DNA from 2 places in the Salinimonas sediminis genome. Region 1 is predicted to be linked to the other one. Evidence: riboswitches for the same ligand, from Rfam matches in the RefSeq annotation. Region 1 holds a riboswitch; the other holds the start of a gene.
The links. A riboswitch is a leader RNA that binds a small molecule or an ion and turns the genes downstream of it on or off. The one in region 1 is predicted to bind thiamine pyrophosphate.
Positions count from the first base shown of each region.

Region 2: another riboswitch for thiamine pyrophosphate. It lies ahead of D0Y50_RS05215 (TonB-dependent receptor); the one in region 1 lies ahead of thiC (phosphomethylpyrimidine synthase ThiC).

Region 1 covers NZ_CP031769.1:4,264,880-4,268,843, forward strand. Annotated here, with positions in the region: gene feoB (ferrous iron transporter B) at 1-712, opposite strand, end outside; gene D0Y50_RS18680 (FeoA family protein) at 753-986, opposite strand; TPP riboswitch at 1,235-1,360, shown strand; gene thiC (phosphomethylpyrimidine synthase ThiC) at 1,472-3,346, shown strand; gene thiE (thiamine phosphate synthase) at 3,343-3,964, shown strand, end outside.
Region 2 covers NZ_CP031769.1:1,149,893-1,153,856, forward strand. Annotated here, with positions in the region: gene D0Y50_RS05205 (helix-turn-helix domain-containing protein) at 1-1,234, opposite strand, end outside; gene D0Y50_RS05210 (hypothetical protein) at 1,488-2,123, shown strand; TPP riboswitch at 2,249-2,348, shown strand; gene D0Y50_RS05215 (TonB-dependent receptor) at 2,405-3,964, shown strand, end outside.

The sequences.
Region 1 (3,964 bases):
TAGCCAGGGTGAAAATACTTTGGAACAAAACAAACATCGCCGCCAGAAAGGCGATACTGCCGGTCCAGCTATTTAATAAAAAACGGTCAACGCTATTTTGGTTTTTCAGTACGACATCCAACTGCATGCCGAATTGGTTTGCTAGCTGGTGGCTACGTTTGGCTGCCAGTTCACCTTCTTGTAGTGAACGTGTGGGCAGAATTGACTGCGGATCAGCCGCGTAGCCCAACATGGCTTGTTTAAACTCGTGAAGGTTTTCCAGGGTGCGGGCCGACAATGCCACCACCGGGCTGCCCAATTCGGCGGACAAGGCATCGGTATCAATACTTTCGCCTACCCGGTGTACCTCATCAATAAAATTAAGGGCAAACAGCACCGATTTATTGCGTTCACGAGCCAGCTTTTGAACCTGTAAACCCAACACCAGGCTACGCTCAAGGCGGGTGGCATCCAGCACACATAGCACCAGCGCAGTATCGTCCCGGTCTATGGCACCTTTAATTTCCTGTACTGCAATCTCTTCATCCCGGGACAAGCCCCTTAATGTATAGGTGCCCGGTAAATCGACAATTTCATAGTTCTGGCATTGGCCGCGTTTAACTTCAACCGTTACCCCAGGGTAATTGGCGACCTTTTGTCTTAGTCCGGTTAACTGATTAAACAGTAAGCTCTTACCGGAGTTGGGTTTCCCCACCATTAAAATGCGTTGCATGAAGAAATAAGTTCCTGCGTGTCGGTGTATTGGGTAAGTGTTATGCGTGAGGGGCGACTTCGATCTTACTTGCCAGATCCTGCTCTATCGCGAAAATACTGCCGCCAAGTTGCAGCACCACCGGCCCACCGAGCGGTCCTTTGCGGACACACTGCACATCACGACCCTCTTCCACGCCCATCTCGCTAAGGCGTTCTATAACATTGGCGTAGAGATCGTTGTGGATCTTGGTGATCACTGCCAGCTTTTTGCTTGGTAAATCCCACAGAGTCATAATACTTCTCTTGATGCGTTGGTTTTATGGTTATCCGTCAGGCTTTATACCCCAGCCCAAAAGCTGCCGCCAGAGAAATTAACTATAAAACTAACTGAAATAACAATCATTCCTATTCAGACTACCAGAATCTCGGCTTTATCACTAGCCCGGCCGGGTGGTTGCCGCTATTTTAATCTTATTATTAATATGTTTTAGCCTGTTACAGGGGTTGATGTTAACGCCGGTTTGTTCTTATACTGAAAGCCAACTTCTTGTCGGAGTGCTCCATAATTATTTGCTACGGCCTTTAATTATGAGCTGAGACCGCAATTGCGGGATCCGTTGAACCTGATCAGGCTAATACCTGCGAAGGGAACAAGACCAGTTTACGCCAGCCATCGTCGTATTGTTTATTCGACTACTTTTCGCGCTATGGTGTAAACGTCTTTTTCAACTACTCCTGACAAGCATTTTTTTAACCCTGAATGTAGGAATAAAATGCTATGTCACACCGTCGTCAACAACGCCAGCAGGCGCAAGACTTTATTCGCCAACTCGCCGGCGAAGCCTATCCGAACGCTACCCGTCAATACCATACCGGCTCCCGCGCTGATATCCAGGTGCCCATGCGCCATATTCAGCTAAGCGACACCCGTATCAGTGATACCGAAAGCGAGCCGAACTGTGCAGTGCCGGTTTACGACACATCAGGCCCGTATGGCGATCCTCAGCAGCACATAGATGTAAATCAAGGTTTGGCCGCGATGCGCCACGGCTGGATAGCCGAGCGTGGTGATACCCATACTATGGCCGGCGTAAGTTCCACCTACGCCCAGGCTCGCGAACGGGATATCAGCCTGGATGAGCTACGTTTTTCCCGCCGCCGGGCCCCGCTTGTAGCCCAACAAGGCAAATGCGTAACCCAGCTACATTACGCTCGCCAGGGAATAATTACCCCGGAAATGGAATATATTGCTATTCGGGAAAATATGGGCCGGGCCAGCGTTACCGACCCCATGCTGACCCAACAGCACCCCGGCGAAAGTTTTGGGGCGCATTTGCCGCCACAAATAACGCCGGAATTCGTGCGCCAGGAGGTAGCTGCCGGCCGTGCGATTATCCCCGCCAACATTAACCACCCTGAATCAGAACCGATGATTATCGGCCGCCATTTTTTAGTAAAAGTGAACGCCAATATTGGCAACTCAGCGGTAACCTCCTCGATTGAAGAGGAGGTCGAAAAGCTGGTGTGGTCCACCCGCTGGGGCGCCGACACGATTATGGATCTGTCTACTGGCCGCAATATCCATGAAACCCGTGAATGGCTGCTTCGTAACAGCCCGGTCCCGCTGGGGACAGTCCCCATTTATCAGGCCCTGGAAAAAGTGGGCGGGGTAGCCGAAGCGCTCACCTGGGAAGTGTTCAAAGACACCCTCATAGAGCAGGCTGAACAGGGCGTAGACTACTTCACGATTCACGCCGGGGTGCGCCTAGCCTTTGTGCCAATGACCGCCAAGCGGGTGACCGGGATTGTGTCGCGGGGGGGAGCGATTATGGCCAAATGGTGCTTAAGCCATCATGTAGAGAGCTTCTTGTATACGCATTTTGCGGAAATTTGTGAACTTTGCGCCCGCTATGATGTGTCGCTTTCGTTAGGCGATGGCCTACGGCCCGGCTCCGTGGCCGATGCCAACGACGAAGCTCAGTTTGCTGAGTTGCGTACCCTGGGTGAGCTCACCAAAATCGCCTGGGAACACGATGTGCAGGTAATGATTGAAGGCCCTGGCCACGTGCCAATGCACTTAATCAAACAAAATATGGAAGAGCAGCTCAAGCACTGCCACGAAGCGCCCTTTTATACATTGGGGCCGCTTACCACAGATATAGCGCCCGGTTACGACCATATTACCTCCGGCATCGGCGCGGCAATGATTGGGTGGTATGGCTGCGCCATGTTGTGCTACGTCACCCCTAAAGAGCATTTGGGCTTGCCGAATAAAGAAGATGTTAAACAAGGCCTGATTACCTACAAAATTGCAGCGCACGCGGCTGATTTGGCCAAAGGCCACCCTGGCGCGCAAATTCGCGACAATGCTATGTCTAAAGCACGTTTCGAATTTCGCTGGGAGGATCAGTTCAACCTTGCTCTGGACCCACATACCGCCCGCGCCTACCACGATGAAACGTTGCCCCAGGCGTCCAATAAAGTGGCACACTTTTGTTCAATGTGCGGACCTAAGTTTTGTTCCATGAAAATATCCCAGGAAGTGCGCGATAGTGCTGCCCAGCAGGCGCAACAAGGGATGGAGCAAATGGCGGATACGTTCAATAAAACCGGAGCCCGATTGTACGTGGATGCCAGTGAGGTAAAAGCGTGACTGCCCACCCCGCCGTTATAGGGTGTATTGGTGGGATAGATACCAGCGGGGGCGCGGGCCTGGCCCGCGATGCTATTACTGTGGCCGGCTTACACGGGCAGTGCTGGCAGGTGCCTACATTGGTTTCGCAACAATCCCACCAGTACCACCATGCTACATATGCACTGGACTGCCAGGTCTTAGCGCAGGCGCTGAGTATACTGGTGGATGCGCTACCTGCGGCCATTAAGCTGGGCGCTATCGCCAACGATGCCCAGGCGCAGTGTATTCTTGATCAATTAACCGCAATACCGGCCACAGTACCGGTAATCTGGGACCCGGTGCAGATTAGCTCGGCGCATGGCAGGTTAGGCCAATTAAGCCAGTCGCTTATTAATACTTTATTAACCCGCTGTACGTTAGTTACCCCCAATCTACCGGAGCTGGGCCTGCTTAGCGGCCAGTCCGATAGCACGCTGGCGCTTAGCTGGCTGCGTGCTAACGGGCCACAATACCTATTGGTAAAAGGAGGCCATGCCCAGCATGCCCAGGCCACCGATATATTGTATAGCCCGGCACACACCTGGCACTTTGCCGGGCCACGGGTGCCGGATATTGATATGCGGGGCAGTGGATGTA
Region 2 (3,964 bases), 1.3 Mb from region 1:
CAAACAGTACCGCTAACTGTTTAATATTGCTTAAGCCTAGATTGCGGCCAATAGCCTGCTCCAGGTTTTCCGGCGCGCTGCCATAAATGGCTTTGCTGGCTTTGCTCATAACATGCGCCTGAAAAATAGGATCTTTACTGACCAATTTCACTACAGACTTCAAGGTCATGTTATCGTCATCCATTGCCACTAATGATTGAATGGTGGCTGGCAACGGCGGCAGGTTATCCACTATTTCCAGTAAGCTGTGATTGCCTTTATGAAAGCGTAGGCGGTTGCCCAACTGACGTAGCTGCCCAGCGCTGATTCCCGAAAACTCTTTAAAGCTGCGTTCAAAAGACCGACGGTCTGAAAAACCCAATTCGACTGCCGTGTCGTCTGTTTTGCTGCCGCCCAATAGCTTCTGACATGACTTATCATGAATGTATTCTTTTAACATCGCGCTAAACGCAATGTTGTGACTTCGCAATAGCCGACGTAAGCCCGACTCCGTCTGGCCCATTTGTTCAGCCACCCACTCGGCGCGAATGCGCGCAGGGGCCTCGGCTTTGGCAAACACATTGTGCAAGCTCTGCTTAATACTGGGCACTTCGGTTTGACTTAACGTGGGAGCCAAAAGCTTTTCGATAGCCTGGCTATGATAAAACGACGGGCGTAAACACCATTCACTGGCAAAACGCAAATGTATCTGAGTATCTTGCAGGCGCTTACTTTGTGATAGGGGCGCTAATAAAGAGCCTGCAGCGTCATGGGGTGACCCGATGGCCGAAAAGTCAAAATGCCGGCCCGCTAAATGGCGAAACAGTGCAAATAGGAAATAGATTTGTAAATCGTCAATCAGCGCTGAGTTACTCGCTTGCCATTGCAATGCAACCGTAGGTGCCTCGTCATCTTTGGTAAGCGCCACTTCGCTGTGAAAAAGCTGCTGCGCCCGAGGAACAAAGCACGCCATCGCCGCCTGGATATTACGCGTAGCCATGGCATATACGACCAGGTTGCCCATCTTATTAAAATCAAAATAGCCAATAAGTGAACGACCCAGAAGGTGACGATCTGCCGGGGGACAAAGCGCGGTCAAAAGCTGCTCCAGCTGGCTCTGTTGGGTTAATCCGGTTTCCAGCTCGTTTAGCGCTGCTAAGCCTGTCGTATCTGCGGCTTCTGCCTTACCCTGGTCGCGGCGTAAACTCAGTATGGCGCGGACCACCGCCGACCAAAACAAACCTTTATACTGCATAACATTCCTTGCAATTATCGGGAGAAGAAGAGTACCCGTTCTGAAATACATGGCGGGCAAAATAACCCATAACCGGCCGAAAGTGTCCTGTCATAGTTCAATCCCTTTTCTTACTATGAACGCATAAGCTGATGAAATCAGTTTAGGTCGTCCGGTTTTTCAACCTGCACTGGGCGAGACCGCCATCACGCTTAACAAGCGTCTGGCCTGTGCATGTGTTGCGCTTATCCGTACCGTTAAGAAGGAAAACCTGATGTCTATCAAACAGCAAATAATGCTACTGGCGCTTAGCTACTGCGCTGCCGTTTCGGCCCAGGCCGCTATAGTGGATGCGACTGCTTTGCGCTTTGACAATATCGCGTTCACTGGCAAAGCAGGCCAGAATACCGGCACATTTGCAACTACTGATAGCTCACTTACGTTATTCAACGATGCGTGGTTCGGTTTTAATCTTCAAGATACCTTTGGTTCGGCAATAAACCTTAATAATAACAACCAATTTATCATGAATTTTGACATTAATGTGGCTTCAGCAACAGCCACAATGCCGGAAATTACGGGTTTATGGTTTGCCGATTTTTCGTACAAAGAGAAAAACCACAATCCCCACCGCACTTTCACGTTAGGTGGCACCCAGAATTATGCAGGGATTACCGCGTATCAATATGCCGCGGTAAATACAACACAGTCTTTTTCAATAGACGTTAATGAGTTTATTAGCGGCATGGTAACCGACATAATTTTTATCAACGACTGCGATTCAGGACGTTGTGATGATGTCCAGGTAACCTTTTCCAATGTCAGTTTAACCGATGTTAGCGAGCCTACCGCCATTTCCATGCTGCTGCTTGGACTTGGGTATATAGGATGGCGCACTAGACGCCAGTAAAAAGGTCTTCGACGACCTGCTTAGAACGCCCGCGCCGTCACTATTAGCGGGCGTTTCTTTTTCTTATTGTGGTAAATCTTGACGATTTACCCACACTTGATAGACTCAGACCCCTAAAACAAGATTTACAGACCAAGGGGTGCCGTTATCGGCTGAGATCCACCACGTGGGAACCCTTTACCTGATCCGGATAATACCGGCGTAGGGATGGTGTTTACACTCAGCCAGATAACCTGCCGCAAAGCCGGATCTTTTTTCTCCTATAAGAATCGAGATCCCAAATGAAGAAAACTCCCATCGTATTAGCGTTCCTAGCCTGTGGTGCACACAGTGTGGAGACTGACAATACGGATATCGAAAGAATCGTCGTTACCTCAGACTTTCGCCAGGTCAGCCTTGCGCTGTTAAGTAGCAGTGCAACCGTGCTGGGTCAGGCCCGCTTACAGAGCCGCCAGGCAGAATATCTTGATGATGTACTAAACATTGCACCAAATGTGAACTTTGCCTCAGGGGCTTCCCGGGGGCGGTTTGTGCAAATTCGTGGTATTGGCGAACGGTCACAGTTTGCTGAGCCGATAAACCCTTCAGTGAGTTTCCTGGTCGATGATTTTGACTTTTCCGGGTTGGGCGCAGCAGGTGTGCTGTTTGATACCGAACAGGTAGAGGTATTCCGCGGCCCCCAGTCGACTTTATTCGGTACTGGTGCATTAGCCGGCGCAATAAAAATTGTAAGCGCCCAGCCTGATGAAGATCAGACTAGCCATGTTCAGCTACGCGCAAGCAATAAAAGTAGCTATCGGTTTGAAGGAGCTACCGGCCAAAGTCTGGCCGAGGGCGTACGCTATCGGGCGAGTCTTATGCACAACCGCAGTGATGGCTTCGTACACAACCAGTACCTAAACCGTGATGACACAAACAATATTGATGAAACTGCTGCACGTCTGGCGTTGCAGTGGGATGTTGATAGCCGTACCACCGCAGATGTTAGTTACCGCTGGTACGATATTGATAACGGTTATGATGGGTTCTCACTGGATAATAACCGTATTAGTTTGGCGGACGAGCCGGGGTTTGATACGCAGCAGACCCATGCTCTGAGTGTTAGCTTAACCACCGATTATACGGCGGGCCAGCTTAAATTAGTGCTGACTCACGCCAGCCATAATCTTGCCTATGGGTATGATGAAGACTGGACTTACACCGGCTTCCATCCTTTAGGTTACACGTCGTTTGATGCCTATTTCAGAGATATTGACACGCAAACAGCAGAAATACGGTTTACCTCGGCAGATTCCTTACGGTTATTTAACGATACCACCAGCTGGACAATCGGGGCTCACTTTAAGGGTTCGGAAGAGTCGCTGCTGCGTCAATACACTTATGATGTGACTGACTTTGCCAGTGAATACACGCCGACCACTAAAGCGCTGTATGGCGAAACCCACACCACGCTGACCGACGCTCTGACGTTGGTGTTAGGGCTTCGATTAGAAAATTACGACTTTGATTATGCGGATAATCAGGGGCTTAAGCAGAGCCACGATACCTCAATGGAGGGCGGCAAAGTGGCGTTGCAGTATAGTGCAGGGGAACATTTGTGGTATGCCAGTGTATCTCGTGGCTTCAAAGGGGCAGGGATTAATCCGGCGCAGCGGGTTACCAATGACAACCGCTTCTTTGATGCTGAATACAACTGGAACTACGAGCTTGGCGTAAAAGGGCCTTTACTGGTGCCTGAGGCGTCTGTTCGGGCCGCGGTATTTTATATGCGCCGGGACAACACACAGGTAAACGATTTTGATGTGTTGTTACGGGAGGACGGCACGCCGGACTTTATCGAT